One region of the Streptomyces sp. NPDC102402 genome, then DNA from elsewhere that is predicted to be linked to it. Evidence: riboswitches for the same ligand, from Rfam matches in the RefSeq annotation. Region 1 holds a riboswitch; each other region holds the start of a gene.
What was found. Region 1 has a riboswitch for cobalamin ahead of ACIRJR_RS20055 (energy-coupling factor ABC transporter permease). Riboswitches for the same ligand answer to the same signal wherever they lie in the genome.
Positions count from the first base shown of each region.

Region 1 (6,431 bases):
CGCTGGAAGGAGGCGTGACCATGACCACCGCGACGCCCCCTCGCACCCTGCCGGCCACCCGCTCACCGAAACGCCCCGGGGCCGACCGGCCCTCGCGGATCTCCACACCGTCCTGGTCCTCGAAAGCCCTCGTCACCACACTGCTCGGCATCGTCGCCGTCTACACGCTGATGCCGTTGAGCTGGCTGCTGGTCAACGCGACGAAGAGCAACGGAGACCTGTTCGCGAGCCCCGGTTTCGAGCTCGCCGACTTCAACCTCCTGACGAACCTCTCCGACCTGTTCACCTACCAGGACGGCGTCTTCGGCCGCTGGCTCGCCAACAGCATGCTGTACTCGGTCGTCGGCGCGCTCGCCTCCACCCTCGTCTCGCTCCTCGCCGGCTACGCCTTCGCCACGTACGACTGGTGGGGCAAGGAGAAGCTCTACGCACTGGTGCTCCTGGGCATCCTCGTCCCGCACACGGTCATCTCGCTGCCGATGTACCTGATGGCATCCGAGGTGGGGCTCGTCAACTCGTACTGGTCGGTGCTGATCCCCGGCCTGGTGAACCCCTTCGGCGTCTACCTGTCGCGTGTCTTCGCGGAGACCTACGTCCCCGGCGAAACCCTGGAGGCGGCCCGGATCGACGGCGCGAGCGAGCTGCGCGCCTTCCGCTCCGTCGCCCTCCCGATGCTCTCCCCCGCCTTCGTCACCGTCTTCCTCTTCTCGTTCACCGGCAGCTGGAACAACTTCTTCCTGCCCCTGGTGATGCTGAACGACTCGGCGCTCTACCCCGTCGGCCTGGGCCTGTTCAACTGGAACGCCACGCTTCCCCAGGAGCCCCAGCTCTACTCGTTCGTCATCACCGGGTCGCTGGTGTCCGTCGTCCCGCTCGCCGTCGCCTTCGTATCGCTGCAGCGCTTCTGGCGCTCGGGCCTCACCGCAGGAGCCGTCAAATGACGTCCCCCTCCCCCACCGCCTACCACCGGCCCCGCACGGTGCTCGCCATGGAACCCTCGGTCCGGGACGCGCTCTTCGACCAGGCATCCCTCGCCCGGCTGGTGGCGGTCGCCGACACCGACCCCTCGCTCGTGGTCCACGACTTCGGCGACCCGGCCGTGGCGGACGCGCTCGACGGGGCGGAGGTGCTGCTCACCGGCTGGGGCTGCCCCCCGCTCACCGCCGACGTGCTGGAACGGCTGCCCCGCCTGCGTACCGTCGTCCACGCCGCCGGTTCGGTGAAGCACCACATCACCGATGCCTGCTGGGAGCGGAAGCTGACCGTCGCGTCCGCCGCCGGGGCGAACGCGCTTCCGGTCGCGGAGTACACCGTGGCGGCGATCCTCTTCGCCGGGAAGCGGGTCCTGGCCGCCCAGCGGGAGTACGGCGTCCGGCGCGCCCGGACGAACGCCCTCGACGTCATCGGCGACGCGGGCAACTACGGCCGTACGGTCGGGATCGTCGGGGCGTCCCGGATCGGGCGGCGGGTGATCGAGCTGCTGCGCCCCTTCGACCTGCGGGTGCTGCTGTACGACCCGTATCTGGACGAGGCCGGGGCGGCAGCGCTGGGCGCACACGCGGTGTCGCTCGACGAACTGGCGCGCTCCAGCGATGTGGTGACCATCCACGCTCCCGAGCTGCCGGAGACCCGGGACCTCTTCGACCGGAGGCGGCTCGCGCTGCTGCCGGACGGTGCCACACTCATCAACACCGCGCGGGGCTCGCTGGTCGACACGGCCGCGCTGACCGCCGAGCTGCTGTCGGGGCGGCTCGACGCGGTGCTCGACGTGACCGAACCGGAGGTCCTGCCGGCGGACTCGCCCCTCTACGACCTCCCGAACGTCCTGCTCACTCCGCACATCGCGGGGTCGCTCGGCAACGAACTGTCCCGGATGACGCACGCCGCGCTGGACGAACTGGAGAGGTACGGCCACCGGCTGCCCTACGCCGACCCCGTCCGGGGGGAGATGCTGTCGCACACGGCGTGAACCGCCGGCCACCTCTTCGGGAAGGTGGGTCCGTCCACAGCGCCTGAGCCGTCTCCGCGGCGGGGGTCCCCGACGCGGAGACGTGCGTGGAGCTGCCGGCGGGTACAGGCCGGGCCAGGGGCGGGCGGGGCCGCTCCGGCCCCGCCGCGCCCGCCGTGCGGCGGCCCCGGCGGGGCCGGTCGCGGCGGTGGGCTTCCACGGCCGCGGGCGGCTGGGCGCGCTTGTCATCGCCCCCCACCTGGCACTACTGTCACCACGCCTTGGTGAACGGGAAATCCGGTGTGATGCCGGTGCGGCCCTCGCCACTGTGATCGGGAAGTCCGGCTCCGGCCCTCGCGGGCAGCCACTGGGTCCTTGTGACCCGGGAAGGCGGAGCCGGGCGGTGTCACCCGTCAGCCAGGAGACCGGCCAAGGCACTTCAACCATCCACGAGGTGCTGGAGAGGGTCTGCTGAGCCATGCACATAGCCGAGGGTTTTCTGCCTCCGGCGCACGCGATCGCCTGGGGTGTCGCGTCCGCGCCGTTCGTCGTCCACGGAGTCCGGTCACTCACACGTGAGGTCCGGGAGAATCCTGAGAGCACCCTGCTCCTGGGCGCTTCCGGAGCCTTCACCTTCGTCCTGTCCGCCCTGAAGATCCCCTCCGTCACCGGAAGTTGTTCCCACCCCACGGGCACGGGGCTGGGCGCCATCCTGTTCCGGCCGCCGATCATGGCGGTCCTGGGCACCATCACCCTGCTGTTCCAGGCACTGCTGCTCGCGCACGGCGGCCTGACCACGCTCGGTGCCAACGTCTTCTCCATGGCGATCGTCGGGCCCTGGGCCGGCTACGCGGTGTTCAGGCTGCTGCGCCTGTACGGCGTGCGCTTGATGGTCGCGGTCTTCTTCGCCGCGTTCGTCGCCGACCTGTCCACCTACTGCGTCACCAGCGTCCAGCTCGCGCTCGCCTTCCCGGACCCGGGCACCGGGTTCCTCGGGGCGCTCGGGAAGTTCGGCTCCATCTTCGCGGTCACCCAGATCCCGCTCGCGGTGAGCGAGGGGCTCCTGACCGTGCTGGTGATGCGGCTCCTCGTGCAGTCCAGCAAGGGAGATCTGACCCGGCTCGGCGTGTTCCTCGCCGGCAGGCGGGCCAGGACCGGAGCGGACGAGAAGACCGAGGCGGTGGCCCGATGAACAAGAACACGAAGATCAACGCCCTTCTGCTGCTCGTCGTGGCCGCCCTGGCCGTCCTGCCGCTCGTCCTCGGCCTGGGCGACGGCAAGGAGGAGCCGTTCGCCGGTGCGGACGCCCAGGCGGAGACGGCGATCACCGAGATCGCCCCTGACTACGAACCCTGGTTCTCCCCGCTGTACGAACCGCCCTCCGGAGAGATCGAGTCGGCGCTGTTCGCCCTCCAGGCCGCACTCGGCGCGGGGGTCCTCGCCTACTACTTCGGTCTGCGGCGCGGGCGCCGGCAGGGCGAACCGCGCGCGGGGACACCACAGGGCGGCGGGGATGCCCCCTCCGGGACCGGGGAGACCTCCGCGCGGGGGGCCTGAGCGCGCGTGCTGCCGATCGACGCGGCGGCGCACAGCAGTCGCTGGCGCCGCCGCCACCCCTTCGACAAGGCCGTGCTCGGCCTGGGACTCACGGTGCTGGCGATCTCGCTGCCGCCGTGGCCCGGGGCCGCCCTGGTCCTCCTCACCGCGGTCGTCCTGCTCCTGGGTCCGGCGGGTGTGACGGCCCGCCACCTGTGGCGGGCGTACCGGGTGCCGCTGGGCTTCTGCGTCACCGGGGCGGCGACACTCCTCGTACAGGTCGGCGGGCCCGAAGGGCTCGTCGGCCTGGCCGACGGAGGTCCGGTCCGTGCCGGCGGGCTGCTGCTGCGCACCTCGGCCGCGTCACTCGGTGTCCTGTTGTTCGCCTTCACCACGCCGATGTCCGACCTGCTGCCCCGCCTGGTAGGGGCAGGGGTGCCCGCGGCGGTGGTGGACGTCGCCCTGGTGACCTACCGCATGAGTTTCCTGCTCCTCGACTCGGTGCGGCGGATCCGGGAGGCCCAGGCGGCCCGGCTCGGCCACACCACCCGGGCGGCTTCCTGGCGTTCCCTGGCCGGGCTGGGGGCCACCGCCTTCGTCAGGGCCTTCGACCGGGCGGCACGGCTCCAGTCGGGGCTGGCCGGGCGCGGATACGACGGCACCTTGCGCGTCCTGGTGCCCGAGGCCCGGATCTCCGTCCGGTTCACGGCCGCAAGCGTGACACTGCTCGCGGCCCTCACCGCCCTGACCTTCGCCCTGGAAAGGCTGCTGTCATGAGCGATCCCGTGCTCCTCGCCCTGCGGGGCGCGTCCTTCGCGTACGAGGACGGTCCCGTCGTGCTCAGCGGCCTCGACTTCGAGGTGTGTGAAGGGCGCGCGCTCGCGCTGCTCGGCAGGAACGGCAGCGGCAAGACCACGCTGATGCGGCTCCTGAGCGGTGGACTGCGCCCGAAGACGGGCCAGTTGACCGTCGACGACCGGCCGGTCTCGTACGACCGCAAGGGACTGACCCGGCTGCGCACGACGGTCCAGCTGGTGGTCCAGGATCCGGATGACCAGTTGTTCGCCGCGTCCGTGTCCCAGGACGTGTCGTTCGGGCCGCTGAACCTCGGCCTCCCCGACGCGGAGGTGCGGGCCCGGGTGGACGAGGCCCTCACCGCCCTGGACATCACCGCTCTGGCCGACCGGCCGACCCACCTGCTCTCCTACGGGCAGCGCAAGCGGACCGCCATCGCGGGCGCGGTCGCGATGCGGCCCCGGGTGCTGATCCTCGACGAGCCGACCGCCGGGCTCGATCCGGACGGTCAGGAGCGCCTGCTCGACACGCTGGGCGCCCTCCGCGGCGGTGGCACCACCGTCGTGATGGCCACCCACGACGTGGATCTCGCCCTGCGGTGGGCCGACGACGTCGCGCTCCTGACCCCGGCCGGTGTCCGGGCCGGTCCGGCGCCCGGGACGCTGGCCCGGACGGATCTGCTGCGGGAAGCCGGACTCCGGCTGCCGTGGGGCATCGCGACCACGCAGCTCCTGCGTGCTCACGGTCTGTTGGAGGAGACCGCTGCGGGCCCCCGTACCCCGGAGCAGCTCGCGGCGGACTTCGTCCCGCCGGTCGTCGCCGTCCGGCCCCCCGCGGAGTCCTGACGGCGACGGCCGGAAGGACCGGCGCGGCGCTTTCGGCCGGCCGGTGGGCGGTGCGGGGCTATCGGCCGGCCGGTGCGCGGTGCGGGGCAGGCAGGAAGCCCGTTCGCTCGAAGTACGTCAGATAGCGGGTCAGGACCTCGTCGGTGAGCGGTGGCAGGTGCGCTCCCAGGGCCGCCGCGGCGCCGGCCGTCCGGCGGGAGTCGAAGCGGCGGTGGTCCCGGGCGTCGTGCCTGGGCCGCCCCTCCTCCCCGAGGAACAGTTGGGCCGCGTTGTCGTGCTGTCCCGCGACGAGGGCCTGCCACTGCGACGCGGGCACGGTCCGCAGGTCGTGCCCGAGACGGACCGCCACCTCGAAGACGCGTTCCAGACCGGGCGCGTCCGGGTTGGTGAGGTGGTAGGTCTCCGTGCCGTCCCGCCCTGTCAGGGCGACCGCGACGACCGCGGCACTGACGTGGTCCACGGGCACCCAGTCCGTGGACCCGTACGGCAGGTCCGGCACCGCTCCCGCCTGGAGGCATCCCTTGATGAGCTGCCACAGCAGGTCTCGGTCCTGACAGGCACCGGTGACGGTGTCGCCGCTGATGCGGCCGGGTCGGTGGACGGTCACGGGCAGGCCGCGTCCGCGGGCCAGGGCGACCAGCCCCTCGGCGACCCATTTGCTCTGCGCGTAGCCGTCCGGCAGGCCGGACGGCGGGCCCGTCGGGGTCTCCTCCGTGATGGTGGTGCTGCCCGTGCCGTCCACCGGGGCGTAGACGCCGGTGGTCGAGACGTAGTGCATTCCGGGTGAGGCGGAGTCGGCGAGCAGGCGCAGCAGTTCCTCCGTGCCGGCCACGTTGGCGGCGCGCAGATCGCCGTACCCGGCGGCGAAGTTGACGTGCGCGCCGTTGTGCAGGACGGGGCCGAGCCGGCGGAGCAGGGCTGCCCTGGTCTCGGGTGAGAGCCCCAGCCCCGGGGCGGCGAGGTCGCCCGGCACGGGGTGGATCAGGTCCGCGTACCGGGGGCGCCAGAGGCCGTAGTGCTCCAGATTGGCCCGCAGCCGCTGGGCAGCGCGGCGCTCGTCCCCGGCCCGTACGAGGCAGTCGACCGGGCCGTCGGTGGTCTCGATGAGGTCGCGCAGGAGGAAGGCGCCGAGGAATCCCGAAGCGCCGGTCAGGAAGGGCCGGGCGCCGGGGCGGAGGGCTCTGCGGGCGGCCGGGGCCTCCGGAGCGGCGACGGAACGGCCCGTACCCGTGATGTCCGCGGGCAGCCTGACCTCGGCTGCGAGGTCGAGCGCGACGGAGTGGCCCGGGTCCTCCTCCCCGGCGGCG
Region 1 is NZ_JBIWKR010000006.1:185,156-191,586, reverse strand. Features, by position in the region: gene ACIRJR_RS20070 (carbohydrate ABC transporter permease) at 1-18, shown strand, start outside; gene ACIRJR_RS20065 (carbohydrate ABC transporter permease) at 21-941, shown strand; gene ACIRJR_RS20060 (hydroxyacid dehydrogenase) at 938-1,969, shown strand; cobalamin riboswitch at 2,192-2,397, shown strand; gene ACIRJR_RS20055 (energy-coupling factor ABC transporter permease) at 2,427-3,140, shown strand; gene ACIRJR_RS20050 (energy-coupling factor ABC transporter substrate-binding protein) at 3,137-3,505, shown strand; gene cbiQ (cobalt ECF transporter T component CbiQ) at 3,512-4,261, shown strand; gene ACIRJR_RS20040 (energy-coupling factor ABC transporter ATP-binding protein) at 4,258-5,124, shown strand; gene ACIRJR_RS20035 (amino acid adenylation domain-containing protein) at 5,183-6,431, opposite strand, start outside.

Region 2 (6,431 bases), on a different contig from region 1:
TGGACATCGGGTACGTGACGGCGGACGACACGCTCGCCGGGCTGCTGGACATCACCACGGGCGGGCGGGTGCTGCGGATCGAGCGGCTCCGGCTCGCCAGCGGTGAGCCGATGGCCATCGAGACCACGCACCTCTCGGCCAAGCGCTTCCCCGCGCTGCGCCGTTCGCTGGTGAAGTACACCTCGCTCTACACCGCCCTGGCCGAGGTGTACGACGTCCGGCTCGCCGAGGCCGAGGAGACCATCGAGACCTCGCTCGCGACGCCGCGCGAGGCGGGGCTGCTCGGCACGGACGTGGGCCTGCCGATGCTCATGCTGTCCCGGCACTCGATCGACGGTGGCGGTGAACCGGTGGAGTGGGTGCGCTCGGTCTACCGGGGCGACCGGTACAAGTTCGTGGCCCGCCTGAAGCGTCCCACCGACTGAGACGTCTCTGGACCTCCGGCGCGCGACCGATCCCCCTGTCCCCCCAGGGGGATCAGTCATTTCGGGCGACACCGGACCGTTGCAGGACCGCAATGCGGACGGGGGGTGACGGTGACCGGGCCTCTCGCCTAGATTTCCTGCGCATTACACCAGGTGATCAGCGAGGGGACGGAGTCGCCACATGTCAGAGGAAACCGATGCGCACCCACCGACAGCAACGACAGCACCGACGGTGACACCCGCCAGGGTGGTCATCGCACTCTGCCTGATCGCCCCGTTCGTGGCGATGCTCTGGGTGAGCTCGTACGCGAAGGTCGAACCGACCTTCATCGGCATCCCGTTCTTCTACTGGTACCAGATGCTGTGGGTGCTCGTCTCGACCGCGCTGACCATGATCGCGTACAAGCTGTGGCAGCGTGACCAGCGCGCCCGCAAGGGAGGTGCGTCCGCGTGAAGGACGGCGTCAACGGCGTAGCACTCACCGTATTCATCTTCTTCTTCCTGGCCGTCACGGTCATCGGATTCATGGCCGCACGCTGGCGCAAGGCCGAGAACGAGGCGAGCCTCGACGAATGGGGCCTGGGCGGGCGGTCGTTCGGCACCTGGGTCACCTGGTTCCTGCTCGGCGGCGACCTCTACACGGCGTACACCTTCGTCGCGGTGCCCGCGGCGATCTACGCGGCGGGCGCGGCCGGCTTCTTCGCCGTCCCCTACACGATCCTCGTGTACCCGCTGATCTTCACCTTCCTGCCGCGCCTGTGGTCCGTCTCGCACAAGCACGGCTACGTCACCACCTCGGACTTCGTCCGGGGCCGCTTCGGCTCGAAGGGGCTCTCGCTGGCGGTCGCCCTCACCGGCATCCTCGCCACGATGCCGTACATCGCGCTCCAGTTGGTCGGCATCCAGGCCGTGCTGGACGTCATGGGCGTCGGCGGCGGCGAGAACACGCACTGGTTCATCAAGGACCTGCCGCTGCTGATCGCGTTCGCCGTCCTCGCCGCGTACACGTACTCCTCGGGGCTGCGCGCACCCGCGCTCATCGCGTTCGTCAAGGACGGCCTGATCTACCTGGTCATCGCGGTGGCCATCATCTACATCCCGATAAAGCTCGGCGGCTTCGACGACATCTTCGCCAAGGCGGGCGAGGCCTTCTCCGCGAAGAACGACGCCGCCGGCAAGCCCGTCGCGGGCCTCGTCCCGGGCGACATGGGCCAGTGGGGCTACGCCACGCTGGCACTCGGCTCGGCGCTGGCGCTCTTCATGTATCCCCACTCGATCACGGCGACGCTCTCCAGCCGCAGCCGTGAGGTGATCCGGCGCAACACCACGATCCTGCCGCTGTACTCGCTGATGCTCGGTCTGCTCGCCCTGCTCGGCTTCATGGCGATCGCCGCCGGGATCAAGGTCGACAACGGCCAGCTCGCGATTCCCCAGCTGTTCGAGAACATGTTCCCCGACTGGTTCGCCGGCGTGGCCTTCGCCGCGATCGGCATCGGCGCCCTCGTGCCCGCCGCGATCATGTCGATCGCCGCCGCGAACCTCTTCACCCGCAACATCTACAAGGACTTCATCAAGCCCGACGCCACCCCGGCCCAGGAGACCAAGGTCTCCAAGCTGGTCTCGCTGCTGGTGAAGGTCGGCGCGCTCGCCTTCGTCCTGACCATGGACAAGACGGTCGCGATCAACTTCCAGCTGCTGGGCGGCATCTGGATCCTCCAGACGATGCCGGCGCTGGTGGGCGGCCTGTTCACCCGGTGGTTCCACCGCTGGGCACTGATCGCGGGCTGGGCGGTCGGCATGATCTACGGCACGGTGGCCGCCTACGGCGTCGCCAGCCCGACCCAGAAGCACTTCGGCGGGTCCTCCAAGGAGATCCCGGGTATCGGCGAGATCGGCTACATCGGTCTCACCGCGTTCGTGCTGAACGTCGTCGTGGTGGTCGTGCTGACCTTCGTCCTCAACGCGGTGAAGGCCCCGGCAGGCATCGACGAGACGTCCCCGTCCGACTACACCGCGGACGTGGGCGACCCCGGCGTCCAGGAGAAGCTCCCGCCGGCCACGGTGGGCGCGCCGGGAGGTCACTGACCCACGGCGGCTCCCGAGCCCGAGGAGGCCCCGGCAGGGCGAACAGAACCCCTGCCGGGGCCTCTTCGCGCGACCGGCCCCCGACGGTCCCGGTGCCACGGCCGAATCGGGGGAGCGCCGGTCCGGCACTCTGCGGCACACTGCGCCCATGGACGTATCGATCAGACCGATCCGGGCCACGGAGCACCAGGAGCTGGGCGAGATCACCGCCCAGGCGTATCTCGGTGACGGGCTTCTCGACTTCGGCGCCGAAGATCCCTATCTGGAACAGCTCCGCGCCGTGGACCGCCGGGCGGCCGAGGCCGACGTGCTGGTCGCGGTGGGGGCCGACGGCGACGTGCTGGGCGGTGTCGCCTACGTCCCTCCCGGCAGTCCGTGGGCCGACATCGCCGGGGAGGGCGAGGCGGAGTTCCGGATGCTGGCCGTCTCACCGGCCGCCCGTGGACGGGGAGCGGGCGAGGCGCTCGTACGGGCCTGCGTCGACCGGGCGCGGGCCGCGGGAGGCCTCTCCGGGATCGTCCTGTCGACGCATCCGGCCATGCACGGCGCCCACCGGATCTACCGGCGCCTGGGCTTCGCGCGCTCCCCGGAACGGGACTGGAGCCCACTGCCCGGCCGCCCTCCACTCCTCACGTACCGTCTGGATCTCTGACCTTCGCGACACAAGATGTGGGGGCTTCTTCAATCAGCAGCCCCCACATGTATGCTCGACCTCGCTGTCGTCGCAGGGGAATCCGGTGCGAATCCGGAACTGTCCCGCAACGGTGTGATCGGTGCGCTTTTCCGCACCGCGGAGTCCGAGGACCTGTCGACAGCGCGTCCGGCTCGACCGAACCGGACGACGAGACGTCCGGGCTTCGCGGAGAGCCGGTGGACGCCGCGCACCGTGCTGCCCTCTCCGGGTGCCGTGTCCGGCTGCCCCGTATCCGCAGGCCCTGAGCCCAGCGAGGGATAGCCCCAGTGACCATCGCGCCAGCAGACCCGGTTTCAGCCGCGGAACTCGAAGGCCGCACGACCGACGCGCCCGGGACCGCACTCCTGCGGACCCTGACCGGTCTCACCGCCGATCTGCCCGACACCGACCCCGGACGGGTCGCCGCCGCCGCGCTGCGCGGCCGCAACGCGCGGTCGGACGAGGCAGAGCTGAGGTCGCTGGCCACCGAGGCCGCCGCCGGCCTGATCTCCGAGGACCCGGCCTACTCCCGGCTGGCGGCCCGGCTCCTGACTCTGGCCATCGCGGACGAGGCGGCAGGCCAGGGCGCCGTCTCCTTCTCCGCCTCGGTCGCCGTCGGACACCGCGAGGGCCTGATCGCCGACCGCACGGCCGAGTTCGTCACCCTGCACGCGGACGCGCTGGACGCCCTGGTCGACCAGGCGCTCGCCGACGGAGCGGACGACCGCTTCGGCTACTTCGGGCTGCGGACACTGCACAGCCGGTACCTGCTGCGTCACCCGCTCACCCGTGAGGTCGTCGAGACCCCGCAGCACTTCATGCTGCGTGTGGCCGCCGGGCTCGCCGAGGACACCTCCGAGCACGCCCTGGGCGAAGTCGCCGCGCTGTACGGCCTGATGAGCCGGCTCGACTACCTGCCGTCCTCCCCCACCCTGTTCAACTCCGGCACCCGGCACCCCCAGATGTCCTCCTGCTACCTGCTGGACTCGCCCAAGGACGAGCTGGACTCGATCTACGACCGCTACCACCAGGTGGCACGGCTCTCCAAGCACGCGGGCGGCATCGGTCTGTCGTACTCCCGCATCCGCGCCCGGGGTTCACTCATCCGGGGCACCAACGGGCACTCCAACGGCATCGTCCCGTTCCTGAAGACGCTGGACGCCTCGGTCGCCGCGGTCAACCAGGGCGGCCGGCGCAAGGGCGCGGCAGCCGTGTACCTGGAGACCTGGCACGCGGACATCGAGGAGTTCCTGGAGCTCCGCGACAACACCGGCGAGGACCAGCGGCGCACGCACAACCTCAACCTCGCGCACTGGATCCCGGACGAGTTCATGCGCCGCGTCGACGCGGACACCGAGTGGTCGCTGTTCTCTCCCGCCGCGGTCCCCGAGCTGGTCGACCTGTGGGGCGAGGAGTTCGACGCGGCCTACCGGGCGGCGGAGGCCAGGGGACTGGCCCGCAAGACCATGCCGGCGCGTGAGCTGTACGGCCGGATGATGCGGACGCTCGCGCAGACCGGGCAGGGCTGGATGACGTTCAAGGACGCCTCCAACCGAACGGCGAACCAGACCGCCGAGCCGGGCCGCGTGGTGCACTCCTCGAACCTGTGCACGGAGATCCTGGAGGTCACCGACGACGGCGAGACGGCCGTCTGCAACCTGGGTTCGGTCAACCTGGGCGCCTTCGTCGAAGGCGGCTCGATCGACTGGGAGCGGCTGGACGCCACCGTGCGCACCGCCGTGACCTTCCTGGACCGGGTCGTCGACATCAACTTCTACCCCACCGAGCAGGCCGGGCGCTCCAACGCCCGCTGGCGGCCGGTGGGCCTGGGCGCCATGGGCCTCCAGGACGTCTTCTTCCAGCTGCGCCTGCCCTTCGACTCCCCGGAGGCCCGCGCGCTCTCCACGAAGATCTCCGAGCGGATCATGCTCGCCGCCTACGAGGCGTCCTGCGGCCTCGCGGAGAGGTCCGGCCCGCTGCCCGCCTGGTCCGAGACCCGGGCCGCCCGTGGTGTGCTGCACCCCGACCACTACGACACCGAGCTGAACTGGCCGGAGCGCTGGGACGCCCTGCGCGCCAGGGTCGCGAAGAGCGGGATGCGCAACTCACTGCTGCTCGCCATCGCGCCGACGGCGACGATCGCCTCGATCGCCGGGGTGTACGAGTGCATCGAGCCGCAGGTCTCCAACCTCTTCAAGCGCGAGACGCTCAGCGGCGAGTTTCTCCAGGTCAACGGCTATCTCGTGGCGGAACTGAAGAGGCTCGGCGTCTGGGACGCCCGCACCCGTGAGGCACTGCGCGAGGCGAGCGGCTCCGTCCAGGGCTTCGCCTGGATCCCCGATGACGTGCGGGCGCTGTACCGCACGGCGTGGGAGATCCCGCAGCGCGGCCTGATCGACATGGCGGCGGCCCGTACGCCGTTCCTCGACCAGAGCCAGTCGCTCAACCTGTTCCTGGAGACGCCGACGATCGGCAAGCTCTCCTCGATGTACGCGTACGCCTGGAAGCAGGGGCTGAAGACGACGTACTACCTGCGTTCGCGCCCGGCGACCCGGATCGCCCGCGCGGCGTCGGGCAAGGCCGCCGCCTCCGCCCCCATTCCCGTACAGCAGGCTTCGGCGCCCGACGCGGACGCGATCGCCTGTTCCCTCGAAAACCCCGAGTCCTGCGAGGCCTGCCAGTGATGAGCTCCGACAACGCCAAGAACCTGCTCGACCCGGGCTTCGAACTGACCCTGCGCCCCATGCGCTACCCGGACTTCTACGAGCGCTACCGGGACGCGATCAAGAACACCTGGACGGTGGAGGAGGTCGATCTCCACTCCGACGTCGCCGACCTCGCCAAGCTCTCCCCCGGTGAGCAGCACATGATCGGCCGGCTGGTCGCCTTCTTCGCCACGGGCGACTCGATCGTCTCCAACAACCTGGTGCTGACGCTCTACAAGCACATCAACTCGCCCGAGGCGCGGCTGTACCTGTCGCGTCAGCTGTTCGAGGAGGCCGTGCACGTCCAGTTCTATCTGACGCTGCTCGACACCTATCTGCCCGACCCGGAGGACCGCGCGGCGGCCTTCGACGCGGTCGAGGAGATCCCCTCGATCCGCGAGAAGGCGCAGTTCTGCTTCCGCTGGATGGACTCGGTCGAGAAGATCGAACGCCTGGAGACGAAGGCCGACCGCCGCCGCTTCCTGCTCAACCTGATCTGCTTCGCCGCGTGCATCGAAGGACTGTTCTTCTACGGCGCGTTCG
Region 2 is NZ_JBIWKR010000002.1:916,449-922,879, reverse strand. Features, by position in the region: gene ACIRJR_RS09105 (GntR family transcriptional regulator) at 1-425, shown strand, start outside; gene ACIRJR_RS09100 (DUF3311 domain-containing protein) at 712-879, shown strand; gene mctP (monocarboxylate uptake permease MctP) at 876-2,510, shown strand; gene ACIRJR_RS09090 (GNAT family N-acetyltransferase) at 2,659-3,162, shown strand; cobalamin riboswitch at 3,202-3,338, shown strand; gene ACIRJR_RS09085 (ribonucleoside-diphosphate reductase subunit alpha) at 3,471-5,867, shown strand; gene ACIRJR_RS09080 (ribonucleotide-diphosphate reductase subunit beta) at 5,867-6,431, shown strand, end outside.
Region 2: linked by a shared signal. The riboswitch ahead of ACIRJR_RS09085 (ribonucleoside-diphosphate reductase subunit alpha) and the one ahead of ACIRJR_RS20055 (energy-coupling factor ABC transporter permease) in region 1 are both predicted to bind cobalamin.

Region 3 (6,431 bases), on a different contig from region 1:
CGCGCCTCCCCTGCTGGACCCAACCGCAGGACGCGCCCGGGCGAGGAGGAATCGGCCATGGGAGCCGCTGACGGTTTCACGGATTCCGGAGAACTCGACGGTCTGACCGTCTACGACAGCGACGGAGAAAAGGCAGGCACGGTGGGGCGGGTGTACGTCGACGACGACACCGGCAAGCCCGACTGGATCACGGTCAAGACCGGCATGTTCGGCATGAAGGAGAGCTTCGTACCGCTTGCCGGAGCCCGCCGGGTGGGCTCGGACCTGCACGTCTCGCATCCGAAGGACCGCGTCAAGGACGCCCCTCGGGTGGACGCGGACGCGCACCTCTCCGTCTCGGAGGAGGAGGAGCTCTACCGGCACTACGGCATGACCAGGAAGGCCACCGGTAACACCGGTGCGGGCGGCGACGCGCGCACCACGTCCGGGACCGGAACGGGAGCCATGGGTGCCGCGGGTGCGGCCGGGGCAGCCGGTGCTGCCGGAACCGCCCGCACCACCTCGGCCGGCCAGGCGAAGGCCACCGGCAACACGGCCGGCATGGGCACCACCGGTGCCGGTGCGGGCAGGCACCGCGACATGGACACGTCCTCCACGTCGCGCCCGCTCGCGGGAGCCGGAGCCGAGCGGTCCGCCACGGGCGCCGGAGGCCGGGAGGAGATGATCCGGTCCGAGGAGCAGCTCCAGGTCGGCACGGAGGAGTACGAGAGCGGAAAGGCACGCCTGCACAAGTACGTCGTGACCGAGAACGTCACGCGGACGGTGCCCGTGTCCCACGAGGAGGTACGCGTGGTGCGCGAGCCTCTGCAGCCGGGTGAGAAGGGAGCAGGCACGAAGGGGCGGAGCGAACTCGGCGAGCAGGACGTCGAAGTCACCCTGCACGCCGAACGAGCCACCGTCCGCAAGGAGGCGGTCCCGGTGGAACGGGTCCGTCTCGAGACCAGCAAGGTCACCGAGCAGAAGGAAGTCTCCGCCGAGCTCCGCAAGGAGAAGATCGACTACGCGGACGGCAAGGACAGGGGCAGCGACAAGGACATGGGCGGCGAGTTCGGCCAGGGACGACGTCGCTGACCCCTCCCACAGCGGCGGAAGGCCGCGTGACAGTTGCGAGGGGCGGACCCGGGCGTTCACGGGCCCGCCCCTTCGTCACGCCCGGGGCGGGGGGTGGACGGCCCGGCCCGGCAGGAACCGTACCGACGGCCGCCCTTCCGGCCCGTCCGGTGTCACCACGGCGCGCACCCGGTAGACGTCCGCGAGGAGTTCCTCGGTGATGACCTCCGAGGGCGTTCCGGCGGCCACCACGCGGCCCTCCCTCATGACCGTGACCCGGTCGCAGAACATCGCGGCCAGATTGAGGTCGTGGAGCGCGACCACCGCGGTGACGGGAAGCGCGGCGACCAGGGACAGCAGCTCCAGCTGGTGCTGGATGTCCAGGTGGTTCGTCGGTTCGTCCAGCAGGAGTTCACGGGGCTGCTGGGCGAGGGCGCGGGCGATCTGGACCCGCTGGCGCTCACCCCCTGACAGGGTGTGCCAGGACTGTGCGGCGCGGTCCTGGAGTCCGGTGCGCGCCAACGCCTCGTGCACGGCGGCCTCGTCCTGGGGACCGGGCGCGGACCAGGCGCGCCGGTGCGGGATGCGGCCGAGGCGTACGACGTCCGACACGCTCAGATCGACCTGGGTGACCGCGTGCTGGTCGACGACGGCCACCCGGCGCGCCACTCCTCGCCGGCCGGTCTCGGCGAGTGTGCGGCCGTCGAGCGTGACGACTCCCGAGCCGGGGGTGAGCACGCCCGCCATCACCCGCAGCAGCGTGGTCTTCCCGGATCCGTTCGGTCCCAGGAGCCCGACCGTGGTGCCGGGCGGCGGTGCGATGCTCACCCCGTCCAGGACGATCCTCCCGCCGGCCTCCCGGCTGACCCGCGCGGCCCTCAGCCCGTCACCGGGAGTGCCGTTCCCTGGCCTCATGCGGCCCTCCGGGTGCGGTACAGGACCAGGACGAAGGCGGGCACCCCGATGAGGGAGGTGACCACGCCGACCGGCACCTCCTGCGGGTCGAGGACGGTCCTGGCCAGGGTGTCGACCCAGACCAGGAACACCGCGCCGGCGAGCGCGGTCACCGGCAGAAGCCTCATGTGCCCCGGCCCGGTGAGCGCGCGGGCGGCGTGCGGCAGGACGAGTCCGACGAACCCGATGGCGCCCGCCGAGCTGACGAGGGCGGCGGTCAGCAGCGCGGTGGTGCAGAGCAGCACGATCCGGGTGCGGGCCACGTGTACCCCGAGGGCCGCTGCGGCGTCCTGCCCGAAGGCGAAGGCGTCCAGGGTCCGGGCGTGACCGAGGCAGATCCCCAGGGTCACGGCGAGGACCGCGGAGCACATCCACACGTCGCTCCAGCCGGCCCCGCTCAGCGAGCCGAGGAGCCAGAAGAGCACGCCGCGGGTCTGCTCGGCGTCGGCGGCGGTCATCACGACGAAGGAGGTGAGCGCGGAGAAGAGCTGCATGGCGGCGACCCCGGAGAGGACGACCCGGTCGGTCGATCCGCCGAGTGTGTGGCTGAGCAGCAGGACGAGGGCGAACGAGCACAGCGCCCCGGCGAAGGCGCCGGCCGAGACCGACACCGCTCCCCCGCCGACGCCCAGGACGACGACCACGACCGCCCCGGTCGACGCCCCCGAGGAGACGCCGAGGACGAAGGGGTCGGCCAGCGGGTTGCGCAGCAGCGACTGCATCACCGTGCCGCACACCGCGAGTCCGGCCCCGCACACCGCGGCGAGCAGCGTGCGGGGCATGCGCAGGTTCCAGATGATGCCGTCCCGGATCGGGCTCAGCCGTGTCCCGCCGACGCCCAGGTGCGAGGCCACCGCTGACCAGACGTCCGGCACCGAGATGCGGGCGGGCCCGATCGTGACGGCGACCGCGACGGACAGGAGCAACAGGGCGGCCCCGGCGCTCCACAGGAGACCGCCTCCCAGGAACCGGGCCCCGCCGGCCGGCCGGACCGCGTGCGGCATCTCCGTGCCCGTGTCCGGGGCGTGCTCGGTCTTCGTCACCCCGCGAGTCCGAACGATCGCAGCCCCGCCGCGACGCGCTCCACGCCCTCCACGGTCCGGACGGTCGGGTTCATCGCCTGACCGCTGAGCAGGACGTACCTCTTGTGCCGGACGGCGTCCATGTTCCTCGTGGCGGGGTTGGACTCCAGGAACTCGATCTTCTTCTCGGCGCTCTCGGCCGTCTGCGACCTGCGGGTCAGGTCTCCGATGACCAGGACGTCGGGGTCGCGGTCGGCGACGGTCTCCCAGTTGATCTGTGGCCATTCCTCGCGCGTGTCGTCGAAGACGTTCTTCGCGCCGACCTCCCCGGTGATGATGCCGGGTGCCCCGCAGCAGCCCGCCATGTAGGGAGCCTCGGAGTTGGCGAACCAGTAGAGGAGGGTGGCGTCCGATGCGTCGATGCCCTCGGTCGCCCTGTCGACGCGGTCCCGGAGACTCGCGACCAGTTTCTCGCCGCGCTCCGGTACGCCGAACACCTTCGCCAGGTCGCGTACTTCGTCGTAGACGGGGCTCATGGTCAGAGGCTCGGTACGGGAGCCGTCGCTGCTGCCCGTGTTGTCCTTGCCCATGCAGTCCGAGGGCGCGAGGTACGTCGGCACGCCCAGCTCATCGAACCGGTCGCGGGACGCCACACCGCCCGTGCCGAGGGTGGATTCGAACGAGGCGCTGACGAAGTCGGGTTCCTCGGCGAGGACCTTCTCGGAGGAGGGCTGGTTCCCGGCGATGCGCGCCACCGCGGACTCGTCCTTCTCCAGGCCTTTCATCACCGGGTCGGTCCACGTCGCGGTGGCGGCGATCCGGTCGGCGAGGCCCAGGGAGAGCAGGATCTCCGTCGATCCCTGGTTGAGGGAGACGGCGCGACGCGGTGCCGCGTCGACGGTCACCGTCCGGCCGCAGTTCTCCAGCGTCACGGGGAAGCCTTCCGCGGAATCCTCCCGCGCGGCGCCGTCGGACGCGCCCCCGTCGGGGCCGCAGGCGGCCAGAAGGACAAGTCCCGTGATGAGCAGGGCTGTTCGGCGTACGGCACTGGCTATGGGCAGCACAGGGTCCCTCGGCGTCTCTGGGCTCATGCGCGGAGCCCGCTACGGAGTTCCGCTCCCCTTCCGGGAGCGGGTGCCAGCAGGTCTTCGGACTCGGGTTCGTCCGGACGGAGCGCCTTCCCGGTGCACCCGTGGGTGTCCCAGTGGCCGTGGCCCCGCCCGTCCCCCTCACCGCTGCGCGTCAGCTCCGGATTCGCACCGGATTCCCTGACTCCACGTGGAGTGTGACTGGCGTCTGCAAGCTATCACGCGTCGCGGCGACGGCTTCGGGAGCCGTCGCCGCGAGGACGGGACCGCCTCGGCCCCTCCGTGCCGGCCGCCCGTCAGGCGGTCAGCGCTCGGGGTGAACCGATTCGCCGCCGTCGACCGGCGGCCTCCCGCTCCGGCGGGCGAGGACGGATGTCGTGCCCCAGTAGGCCAGCAGGACCGCGCGCAGGCCCAGGATCTCCAGGCGCTCCGTCAGACGGCCGCACGCCGTCGGCGCCCTGCGTGCCGGGCTCATCGGGCGCCCGCCGGGGAGGCGTTCCAGGGGCCGGCGGGATCGTCGTACGCGTCCGCGTAGCCCGGTCCGGCGATCGGCCAGTCGGCGAGCAGTTCCTCGGGAAGGGCGAAGGAGTCCGCGAGATCCCGGGCGTGGGTGGCGACGGCCCCGATCAGCTCCTCCCTGCTCTCCGCCAGCGCGTCGACCTGATCGCTCCTCAGAAAACCCGCGGCCAGCAGATCGCCGCTGTTGCGGGCCACCCACTCGACGGCGAACAGCCGCTCCAGCTCGCCCAGCCGCTCTCTGGCTGCCCCCTCGGGCAGCGCGGCGCGGGCGTCGGCGTACGCCTCGGCCGCCTGCCGGTAGGCGTACGCCTCCACCCCGCGCAGAGCGGGGCCCGAGGCCGCGTTCCAGCGTCCGAGGGTGTCGGCGGCGGAGGTCCGCTGCGCGCGCTCCCTGGCACGGGCGAACCAGATGTCCTGGACCCCGGCGAGGAGCCGCCCCAGGAAGCGGGGGTCGGCCAGGTCACCGGGGTGCGGGTCCAGGTCCGGGCCGTCCTCGGCGCAGGGGCCGGCGGCGAAGAGCATGTCGGCCGCCGCCTTCGCGTACAGGGCGATGTTGTCGCCCTCCGCGGTGATGGCCCCTTCCACGCCCGTGACGAGTTCGGTCATGCCGTTGTTCTCCAGCAGCGCCTGCGCGCCGCAGCGTTCACGGCTCTCGACGATCACCTCGCGGGCGCGCCACGTGATCCACGCCTTGGCCACGTCGACGAGTCGCGCCGCGTCCGGCCGCCCCTCCTCGTCCGTACCGGCCTCCCATCGCTCCTGTGCCCTGCGGTACAGCAGGCTCATGGCGAAGACCATGGCCATGGCGGAGGCGAGGGGCCCGTGGTGGGTGCGGTGGGCGTTGACCGGCACCGGCGGGGCACCACGGGTCCCGGAGATCAGCCGGTGACCGCCGTAGCGCACGGCGACCGCCAGAGTGGCACGGGCCGAACCGGCCGCACAGGCGCTCATGGAGATGCGTCCGGGGGTGACCCGGCTGATCGAGGTCAGGAAACGCCGCCGCCTGTCCCCCGGCCCGGTACGGAACTCCCCCTGGTCCTCGCCCGGCTCACCGGATCCCAGCAGGGCGTCACGCCCGACGAACAGCCGGTCGAACGAGGTCAGGCAGTGGTCCACGGGGCTGCCCATCCGGGCCGGGAGCTGCCGAACCCTGACGCCGGGAAGGGGCCGTACGTCATCGGTGAGCGGCACCAGGAAGAGGCGGACGCCGTGGTCGCCGCCGTCGGCGACGAGGCGCGCGGCGACCAGTCCGGACTTGGCCCCGCCCGCCGGGCCGGTGTTGGGCATGAACTTCTGGGCGCCCGCGTTCGGGGTGTGCAGGACGAAGCCGTCCCGTTCACGGTCGTACGTCGCGGTGGTCTCCATGGCCGCCGCGTTGTTGCCGTGCGCCACCTCCGTACAGAGGAAGGTGCCGATGCGCCGCATGGCCAGATAGTCCGACAGGTCGCGGCGGCCGACGCAGTCGTGGTCGAGGAGGCTTCCGAGGAAGAGGTTGTAGTGGATGCCCGCCACGGTGGTCAGCGCGGGGTCCACCGGGCCGAGCCACGCGTGCAGGGCGTCGAGCGCGCGGGGGTCGGAGGCGAGGCGGGCCCCGCTGTCGAGGGAGCGGTTGAGGATCCGCAACCGCTCGTAGGCCAGTTCCAGTCGCTCGTCGGCCGTTCCGCCGGCCGGGCGGCGGAACGGTTCTGTACTGATCAGCCGCTGCCAGAACCCGTGTTCGCGGCGGAATTCCGGACCGAGGAGGACGCCGGTCAGCTGTTCGGCGGTGGACGGTGGGGCGGTGTCGGCAAGGGTCACG
Region 3 is NZ_JBIWKR010000004.1:307,430-313,860, forward strand. Features, by position in the region: gene ACIRJR_RS15155 (PRC and DUF2382 domain-containing protein) at 58-1,071, shown strand; gene ACIRJR_RS15160 (ABC transporter ATP-binding protein) at 1,147-1,965, opposite strand; gene ACIRJR_RS15165 (FecCD family ABC transporter permease) at 1,962-3,008, opposite strand; gene ACIRJR_RS15170 (ABC transporter substrate-binding protein) at 3,044-4,117, opposite strand; cobalamin riboswitch at 4,148-4,335, opposite strand; gene ACIRJR_RS15175 (hypothetical protein) at 4,419-4,589, opposite strand; gene ACIRJR_RS15180 (acyl-CoA dehydrogenase) at 4,586-6,431, opposite strand, start outside.
Region 3: linked by a shared signal. The riboswitch ahead of ACIRJR_RS15170 (ABC transporter substrate-binding protein) and the one ahead of ACIRJR_RS20055 (energy-coupling factor ABC transporter permease) in region 1 are both predicted to bind cobalamin.